DNA from 2 places in the Lysinibacillus sp. NPDC093692 genome. Region 2 is predicted to be linked to the other one. Evidence: riboswitches for the same ligand, from Rfam matches in the RefSeq annotation. Region 2 holds a riboswitch; the other holds the start of a gene.
The links. A riboswitch is a leader RNA that binds a small molecule or an ion and turns the genes downstream of it on or off. The one in region 2 is predicted to bind cobalamin.
Positions count from the first base shown of each region.

Region 1 (5,055 bases), on a different contig from region 2:
ACATTATTTGTAGGTAGGGGAAAATGTTCCCTTACCTTTTTTTATGTTAAAAATGTTTTCTAGAAATATTACAAAAGCATTACAAAACAGAGAGTGGGACTATGGGTAAAGTAGTTAAAAACGTTGATATGTAGAATAAAACGTAATTTTGTAGAATTTATCGGGAATTACGTAAATATTACAAGAATGTTGCGAGTTTTACTAAACCATTAAAAAGGCGTGAAATAGTATAAAAGTTATGCTAATAGTGCTAAACTTTAAAAGGCTAATAAAATATAAGAATAAATAAAAGAAATCGTTCCAATGATTACATTAAAATTCTACGAACGAAATTGACTAGTGAAGGGAAAGAATAACGTGGGTAAACGCAATAAATGGCGTAAGTCGATGGTGCTAGCATTAGCACTAGCGGGCGGCTTATTATTTAATACAGTTCAACCAACTCAAGTGCACGCAGAAGAAACATCTCAACAAATGATTGATAAGAAAGCTAAAATAGATACAGAGGTTAAAAAGCTACAAGAAGAGCTAAAAAGCCTAGAAAAAGAGATCGAAGAAAAAGTAAAAGTATTTAACAAAGTACAGGCAGACATTAAAGAAGTTGATGCAAATATTGTAGATACTAAAAAACGTATTGAACAACGTTCAGCGATTTTAAGTGACCGTATGGCTGCATACCAAGCACAAGATAATACTGTAGGTATTTATTTAAACGCTGTTCTAGAATCAAAAAGTTTTGCAGATTTAATGGACCGTGTCGTAGCGGTAAAAACATTAATGGATGCTGACCAAGAATTAGTAGATCAACAAGAAGCAGATAAGGCTAGCTTAGAAAAACAAAAAACAACATTAGATGAAAAACAAAAAGAGCTTCAAAAGCAATTCCAAGAGCTTCAAGAGAAGGAAAGCGAAATGGAAGTAAAAAAAGCTGAAAATGAAGCGAAATCTCTTGCATTAAAAGCACAAATTGCAACGAAACAAGAAGAAGAGCGTTTAGAAGCAGAACGTAAAGCAGCAGAGGAAGAGGCAGCTCGTTTACGTGCACTTCAAGCAGCTACTCCAGTTGTACAAGCAACAAACAACAATGCTAACACTAACGATAATGGCAATAGCAATGATAATAATAATGGCAAAGCTAACAATGAAAAATCATCACAAAAAGTGGTTGTTGGTTCAGGAGCAGGCACTGCATCTTCAGGTGATGCTATTTCAGTTGCGAAACAATTCTTAGGTCGTAGCTATGTTTGGGGCGGTAGTAACCCATCAACAGGATTTGACTGTTCTGGTCTTGTACAATGGTCTTACAAACAAGCGGGTGTAAATTTACCACGTACAGCATCACAACAATATTTAGCAACACAACGTATTTCAGCAAGTGAAGCACGTGTAGGTGACCTAGTATTCTTCAGCTATGGTTCAGGTATAGCGCATGTAGGTATTTACTTAGGAAACAACACAATGATTGATGCTCAAAATAAAGGTGTTGTCATTGAATCACTTGATTGGTGGAATCAATATTTAGTAGGCTTCGGTCGTATTTAATAAGCCGTACTATTATATAGACGATTAAAATAGCGAAAAGGTTATCTTTGTAAAAGAAATTACAAGGGTAACCTTTTTTTATTATTTGACGGTACTGGAAATTATCAACTGTTTAAACTATAGTTAAGATTCTACGACTAAACCTATTAGGCAAACGCATAATGTTATTCATTAGTTTAGGCTCGACTACTCGGTCAATAATGAGTAAAATAACTTTTGTAATGAATAAATTTACATAAGTTGATATATTTATAACTATAGCCCCAGTTATAAAAATGATAATACAGCCGAAAAAAGAATTAGCATCAATTTTTCGTTATTGCGTATTTCGCTTTGACTCAATCGTGAGATAACTCCAATAATAATCCTAACGAGTATTCCTCTGTCTTCATATAGCTAAAAGAAAAGATTCTTGCATATTGAACGCCATTTCTGATAATTTTGAAATATACGATTGGGATCTTGCTCTGAAATTACAATTATATGAGACTTTTAATTTGTAGTAGCAAAGTAACGCATGATGGTAAATGAGATAACACTTACAAGTACACTATTTTTTACGTTCTGAAACAATAAAGGTAGGGATGAATCATGGAAAAAGAGATTTTGCAACTTTTTAGTAATTTAACAGAGCGTGACCGTGATATTCAATACAAATCATACGAAGAATTAATGAAAATTATGCAGGAACCAGTTGATTGGACCTATTCAGTTTGGGAACAATTAGTTCAAACTCTTACATACAAAAATGGACATGTACGTGCAAGTGCTGCACAATTTTTATGCGCACTGGCAGCAAAAAGCGATCCTGAAGAAAGAGTGTTAGAGGACTTCTTAAAGATTTGGGCAGTAACGTATGATGAAGAAACAGTCACTGTGAGGCATACTTTACAGGCAATTTGGAAAATAGGCTTAGCGGGGCAGGTACAAAGAGATTTAGTCGTATCATATTTGGCTAAAAGATATCAAACGTGCTTAGACGAAAAGCACCCGACATTAATACGCTATGATATTATTGTATCCTTTAAAAAGCTATTCGATACAACAAATGACCCAAAGCTACTAGAAATTGCACAGCGTTTAATTGAGGAAGAGAAAGATGTTAAATCCAAAAAGAAATATAAAAATGCCATCCGATGAAAGTTATGAAAATGGCTATTTTTTGAAAATCCTTTCATTATAAAAAATAAAATGCTTTAACTTATAAGGCATAACAAATATTTGCACGAGCAGGATGAATACCCAATGGGAGAGTGAATATATCCGCGTGCATACGGTAATACCTGCATGATTTTTATCCATCGTTGTTTATTCTAAATTCCACAGCTATTTTTTCCTATCAATCTATGATAAACTGCATAACAAGTGAATAATTCTTGCAGAATAAAGGTGCTGAACTATAGCATAATCGGGAATTCGGTGAAAAACCGGAGCTGTTTCCGCAACTGTAAGTACAGAAGTCATAAAGATATACCACTGTCGAATTATCCGATGGGAAGGTTTTTTATGAATGTAGTGAACTGTACAAGCCAGGAGACCGACCTTTGTTTGAACGTATAGATAACTCTTCGGAAGCTAGGAGAATATGCGGCAAATACATAGGCTATGTCGTATTTATGTGACACTATTTATGCTATTTTTCGTTGTTTCCTTAGGAGTGGGAACAACGTTTTTTTTATGCGCTTATAGTTCACCTGATGTAAGACGAGGTGTTAATAAGGTAAGAATTTTTCACGAAGGAAAGCGGGGACTTAGATTTGAAAAAAGATGCACGTTATTCTTGTTATCCATTTATGCGTGAAAAGGCATCTACAGTAGATTTTGAAATTCGAACGGATAGCCTAACAACACATATTGGTGTAGCATTGGCGGCGGTTAAAAAAGAAACGGTAGAGGTAGTAGCAGATGATTTACTTGCCATTTTGCCAATGGCTTACCATGTAAATGGCTCAGTCCGAGGCAAATTAGCTGTAACTGAAGATGATTTGACTTGGCTTAGTGATCGCTATGATTTCTATGTTAGTCATGTTAAAGAGGAAATACAAAACTTTGTATTACCCCAAGGAACAGAGGCAGCTTCTGCATTACATTTATGTCGTAGTGAGGCAAAAAAATCATACCGTGTTTTGCACAAAGTATCTGAAGAACGCGAAGTACCAGCTATTCTCTTTGATTATTTAGGATTGCTAGCCAATGTATTTTTTGTAATGGCTGTCTATATGAATCAGCATGCAGGTATTGCTGAAATACCGTTTATTAGTAAGTCATACCCGATGAAAAAGAAAAAGGAGAATCAATGAAATGAAGAAAATGTTTAAGCTACAATGGCTTTCTGTGTTGATGTTGGCACTTGTATTAGTTGGCTGTGGCACGAAAGAGGATACAAATAAAGATACTGTTTCTAAAGAAGATCAACAAGTTGAGAAAACTACTAGCTATAAAGTTAAGGATGACCGTGGTGTAGAAGTAGAGTTTAATGCAGTACCTAAAACTATTGTTTCATTAAAACCGAGTAATACAGAGATTTTATTTGCGCTAGGTGTGGGTGATAAAATAGTTGGTGCGACTGAGTATGATTCGTATCCAGAAGAAGCTCAAAAAATTGAGCGTGTTTCTGATTCTACAATATTCAATAGTGAGCGTATTTTAGCGTTAAAGCCAGACGTCGTTATTGCCTATACAACTGGAGACGATGAAGAAAATTTAAATGCCTTAAAAGGTCTCGAAGATGCGGGTATTAAAGTGTTTGCCATTCAATCAGCTAAATCATTTGATGATGTTTATGGGGATATCGAACAAGTCTCAGCAGCTATGGGCATCAAAGATAAAGGCGAAAAGTTAAATGAAGATATTAAATCTAAAATTGCAGATGTCCAAGCAAAAGTTAAAGATGTGAAAGAACCAAAAAATATCTATTTAGAAATTAGTCCAAAGCCAGACATCTATACAGCTGGTTCTGATACATTCCAACAAGAGATTTTAAATGCTGCAAACGTTAACAACGTTTTTGTTGAACTTAAAAGCTGGGCAATGGTATCTGAGGAAGATGTCATTGCGAAAAATCCAGAAGTCATTTTAACAACAGTAGGCAATGACTCAACGGGAGAAATTCTTTCTCGTGATGGATGGAATTCAATCACGGCCATTAAAAATAAAGCTGTTTATTCTATAGATAATGATATCTCAAACCGTCCAGGTCCACGTATTGGCGAAGCTGTTGAGTTAATCGCGAAAGCAGTATATCCTGAGTTATTTAAATAATTGATATTGAAAAATAGTATTTTGGAGCTGTCCTTTATCAAGGGCAGCTTTTTTTGATGAATAAAAAGGATAACTGCTCCACCCAAATAAAGAAACACTCAAATAAATCCCCTTGTTGCTCTAAGTAGTGTACGACATTCCCTAATGCGAAAATTAGTATTATATCGAATTGTTCTATAAAATAGAGATAAGTATGCTTGCTAACAGGGAGGGGTGCAGTGAGTGAAACAGTTTGATATGAATATTATTCCG
Region 1 is NZ_JBNNUW010000006.1:136,709-141,763, forward strand. Features, by position in the region: gene ACQKN4_RS08905 (NlpC/P60 family protein) at 340-1,542, shown strand; gene ACQKN4_RS08910 (hypothetical protein) at 2,134-2,682, shown strand; cobalamin riboswitch at 2,913-3,102, shown strand; gene ACQKN4_RS08915 (ATP:cob(I)alamin adenosyltransferase) at 3,300-3,842, shown strand; gene ACQKN4_RS08920 (ABC transporter substrate-binding protein) at 3,844-4,803, shown strand; gene ACQKN4_RS08925 (tyrosine-protein phosphatase) at 5,026-5,055, shown strand, end outside.
Region 1: another riboswitch for cobalamin. It lies ahead of ACQKN4_RS08915 (ATP:cob(I)alamin adenosyltransferase); the one in region 2 lies ahead of nikA (nickel ABC transporter substrate-binding protein).

Region 2 (5,055 bases):
GTGTTTATTAAATTTTATCATCATCAAAAGTAGTATGAAGAAAGAGAAGAGATGAGGGCGTACTTAGCACGCATGACCATTAATAAATGTAAGGATTATTTAAAGAGCTGGGCATATCGGAAAATTTCAGTTCAACACAAGCTTTTTTCTAAGCAAAAATCCGTTCTACAAGATACGCTTATTCAACAGGATGAACAAACGATTTTGATGAAGCCATTTTGAAATTACCGTTAAAGCTACGAGAACCCATTGTGTATTTTTATTTAGAGGGTATGACGATAAAAGAAATCGCTAAGCTACTCGAAATCCCTGAAGGTACAGTTAAATCACGTTTGAAAAAAGGGAAGGAATTATTAAAAATTGATCTTCATGATATTGAATGGGAGGTACTTTTCCATGGATAAGCATACAATGCATGTATTGAAGGATGTCTCAGCACATAAAGAAGCAATCATTCAAAAGGTTCAACAACAAATTCAGCAAGAGCCGTATCCATCAAAGCAACTTTGGCCGTATCGTGCATTAGCCGTCATGATGACATGCTCTATCTTACTATTTATTGCATGGCAAGCTTCGAAACCATTTGACCATTTAACGACAGAAATACTTCATGAAGAAGAAAAACAATCATTCACCGATTTATTTCAAATAGAAGTTGAAGGAACAGAGACAACGTTCAGTCAGTATCTTCAAATAGCAGATGAATTACATCACCGCGAAAATATAAAATTTTATGAACCGCTTCAAGGCTTCAAGGCTTCGAGGCAATGCAAGCAGTAGCGACTACTATGGGGGATGCTGTCCATCTAATAGACCCTAAAAATCTTCCGTTTAAATCAAATATACAGGAGGTCTATGCGGTAACATCAGAGATGCGAGACGGTAGCTTGCAAAAGCTATTTCAATTTACTTATAAAGAAAAGTCTCTTACTGGAGTGGATCGTCAATATATTAATTTTACGGTAACAAATGTGGATCATAATCCTTTAGTAAACTATAAATTTAAGGATAGTCAGGACTTTTCAGGGGAAATCAAGAATGTAGGTTTGAGTTTCATGAATCCTTTATATTTTCGAGCGATGACACCAGATAAAGGTTTCGCGTATTCATACTATTATTATGATGCGGCAGGCAAGCGCATTTATCAAATTAGTACAAGAGCCAATGAGTTTTATACGTATTATAATGGCTATGTATATCAAATAGGTTATCAATTAAATGGTGATCAACAAGAAGCACAAGAAAAAATGGTTGCTATTGCAAGGGAATTTATCCCCCACATAAATTCAGCGAATGCAAAGTAGTTAGGTGGAAGATAAGCTGCCTGTAAAAGCTCGATTGGTGAAGGCTAACAATCAGTGGTGATAAAGAACACCCTGTGAATATAGGTTTATTTTTGACAACAATTAGTTACCAAAATAGCACATCGTATTCTGTTTATATTAAAATAGTGGAAAAGGGACGGGGGGTTCAACAATGACGGTAGCGCAAACGTATATAAATGTTGTTCAAAAAAGATTTAGAAGTGTCAAAGAGCTAGGCGATAAAACACTCGACCAACTAGAAGAGGCCCAATTGCACTGGGCGTATAATGAAGATTCAAACAGTATTGCAGTGATTGTAAAACATATTAGTGGAAATATGATATCGAGATGGACGGACTTTTTAACGACAGATGGTGAGAAAGCAACGAGAAATCGAGATGATGAGTTTACGGATAGCCTTCAGACAAAAGAAGAGGTTATGAACGTATGGGAAAAGGGCTGGCAAGTATTTTTAGATGCGTTACAAGGTTTAACGGAAGCTGATTTACAAGGATTTGTAACGATAAGGGGAGAACGGCATTCTGTTATAGATGCGATCGAAAGACAAATGTCTCATTACTCTCAACATGTCGGTCAAATCGTTTACATCGCTAAGCAAATAAAGGGTTCTGAGTGGCAAACAATAAGTATTCCAAAGGGACAATCTCAGGCTTTTACAGAATCAATGTTAAAAAAACATCAACGATAGAAGTGTAGCCATCTCACTAGTGTGTGATGGCTTTTTTTGTGGAATAAATATTTATAACTATGTTTAAAAATCTCAAAACTTTATTATATTCAGAAAATAAAATTGACGTGTGTCTTTGCAGCGTGTTATGTTTAATACTAAATTTAATATGGTTCATTACAAGTTTGAGTGAAAAAAACTTTTTCACTTAATTTAAAGGAAAATGGGTGTAAATCCCATGCTGTCCCGCAGCTGTAAATGAGGAGTTTTGCTTCAAATACCACTGAGTAAGTACTTGGGAAGGTGAAGTAAAATGAAGATTCATAAGCCAGAATGCCTGCTTGTAGTAAGATTCATTGTAGATCTACGAAAGATAGGGAGATGGATGGAAGGCTTTTAATAATGAGTTTTTCTATCCTTATTCACGTGGAATAAGGATTTTTTTATGCATTTTTCTAATCATAGTCATGACGATTACTTTGAGTTTCAAGTTAGTAGTATGGTGGACAAACATACAGATATCAATTTTCTAACACCTAAGAAAAGACAGGAGCAATCATAATGATATTTTTTAAAAAATTATTACCTTTCATTCTAATACTGATGTTAACCATTTTAGCAGGCTGTTCAAGCTCGAGTGAAGGTAATGGAAGTAAAACCTCTAACGAAGAAAAAATGATAACAGTTGGCTGGCCGCTAGATATAGGGCCTTTAAATCCGCATACCTATTTACCAAACCAAATGACTGCACAAGCAATGGTGTATGAATCATTGGTAGAGTATAACGATGACGGAACAATATCGCCAAAATTAGCGGAGAGCTGGGAAATTTCTGACGATAAAACAGCGTACATATTTCATCTTAGACAAAATGTAAAATACTCTGATGGGACAGCCTTTAATGCTGATAATGTTATTCGCAATTTTAAAGCAGTTTTAGCAGATCGTGATACACACTCCTGGATGGGGATGGTGAATCATATTGTAGATGTAGTGAAAGAAGATGACTATACAATTCGTCTACAATTAGATGCGCCCTATTACCCTGTATTAAATGAACTGGCTTTTGTGCGACCATTCCGCTTCTTAGGGGATAACGGATTCCCTGAAGGAGATACAACTAATAAAGGTATTAATGCTCCGGTTGGAACAGGTCCATGGGTATTAACCGAATATAAAAAAGATCAATATGCACTCTTTAGCCGCAACGAACATTATTGGGGTGAAAAGCCACTAGTAGACAAAGTAAAAGTGAAAATTATACCTGATTCAGAATCTATTTCACTAGCATTTGAAAACGAAGAATTAGACTTAATTTATGGTCGAGGCATTATTAGCTTAGATAACTACACTTTCTTAAAAGATAGCGATCAATACAAAACGGCAGTATCTGAACCTTTATCTACACGTGCATTACTTTTTAATACTCAATCTGGTCCTTTAGCAGAATTAAAAGTACGTCAGGCTATTCAACACGCTGTTAATAAAGAACAAATGGTTGAAAGTATTACCCATGGTACAGAAAAAGTTGCCAATACACTGTTTTGGGACGCTATTCCATATGCCAATATTGATTTAAAACCAATACTATTTAATCCAGAAAAAGCCGAGCAGTTATTAGATGAAGCAGGTTGGACATTAAAAAGTGGTGATAAAAGCCGTTCCAAAAATGGGCAACCTCTTCAATTAGATTTAATCTATATTGCAACAGATGCTATCCAAAAACCAATGGCAGAGTTAATGCAAGGGGAATTAGCAAAAATAGGCGTCCAATTAAACCTTGAAGGTGCTGATGTAATGGTAGGGCTCCAAAAATTAATGGATAATCAAGTAGATATTAATTTCTGGCGCACAAATGGTCCACCAACAGACCCACACAGCTTCGCAAATGAATCAGCAACACCGAATGCAAATGGCGTTTATGAAGCGAAATTAGGCCTAGATAACGCAGCACAAATTGATGGCAAAATACATCAACTATTAATTGGTACAAATGAAGCGGAACGTGTGCAATTGTATAAAGATATTTTAACAATGTTCCATGACCAAGCATTATTTTATCCAATTTCATATGAAACGAATAACGTTATTTACCATAAACATATGAAAGATTTTAATCCTAGTGCATCTGAATACGATATTCCTTATGCTCAAATGGATTTAAAGTAAGAGAATGAGAAGAGAGTGGGTCTACTATGGCTCCTCTCTTTTTGCACTATGAAGACTTGGGAAGTGATGAAAGAAATGTACGAATCAACTTGGCTTTTTTGTCTAAAACGAGTGATTACATTACCATTTGTTTTGCTAGGGGTTTCGATAATGACCTTTTTATTTATTCGTTTTGTTCCAGTAGATCCAGCGGAGGTCATACTTAGACTGTCAGGAGTCGCCCCGACAGCAGAAGCAATACAGGCGCTACGATCGGAATTAGGCACTGATCAACCTTTGTCTATTCAATATTTTATATGGCTAAAAGGTGTGTTGTACTTCGATTTTGGTACATCATTTGTGAGTAAATTACCCGTTGCTCAAGAAATATTAGAGAAACTACCGGCAACTTTTGAATTAGCCCTAGCTGCATTTGTATGTATTATTTGCTTTAGTATTCCTCTAGGTATTATAAGTGCTCTTTATAAAAATTCCGTATTTGATAAGATAGTTGGCTTATTATCTATTATCAGTGTATCCATCCCAACTTTTTGGTTAGGCTTTTTTCTTTTATACTTATTCAGTTTGAAGCTAGGCATTTTCCCGACAAATGGTAAAGGGACTATTTTACATATGATTTTACCAGCCGTGGCTTTGGCATTACCAACTACTGGATTGTTTGTTCAAGCAATTCGTACAAGTGTCATAGAAGAATTACAAAAATATTATGTTCAGTATGCATATTTAAGAGGTTTAAAAAAAACTGTTATTCTCAGTCGACATGTCTTCAAAAATGCAGCTATACCGTTGACGACGATGCTTGGCATGACACTTGGAAATTTATTAGGCGGGGCAGTTATTGTAGAGCAAGTATTTAGCTGGCCAGGGTTAGGTCGCTACTTAATAGAATCAATT
Region 2 is NZ_JBNNUW010000019.1:38,523-43,577, forward strand. Features, by position in the region: gene ACQKN4_RS18345 (RNA polymerase sigma factor) at 1-33, shown strand, start outside; gene ACQKN4_RS18350 (hypothetical protein) at 73-222, shown strand; gene ACQKN4_RS18355 (RNA polymerase sigma factor) at 252-404, shown strand; gene ACQKN4_RS18360 (hypothetical protein) at 397-780, shown strand; gene ACQKN4_RS18365 (hypothetical protein) at 768-1,304, shown strand; gene ACQKN4_RS18370 (DUF1572 family protein) at 1,477-2,013, shown strand; cobalamin riboswitch at 2,157-2,351, shown strand; gene nikA (nickel ABC transporter substrate-binding protein) at 2,554-4,161, shown strand; gene nikB (nickel ABC transporter permease) at 4,210-5,055, shown strand, end outside.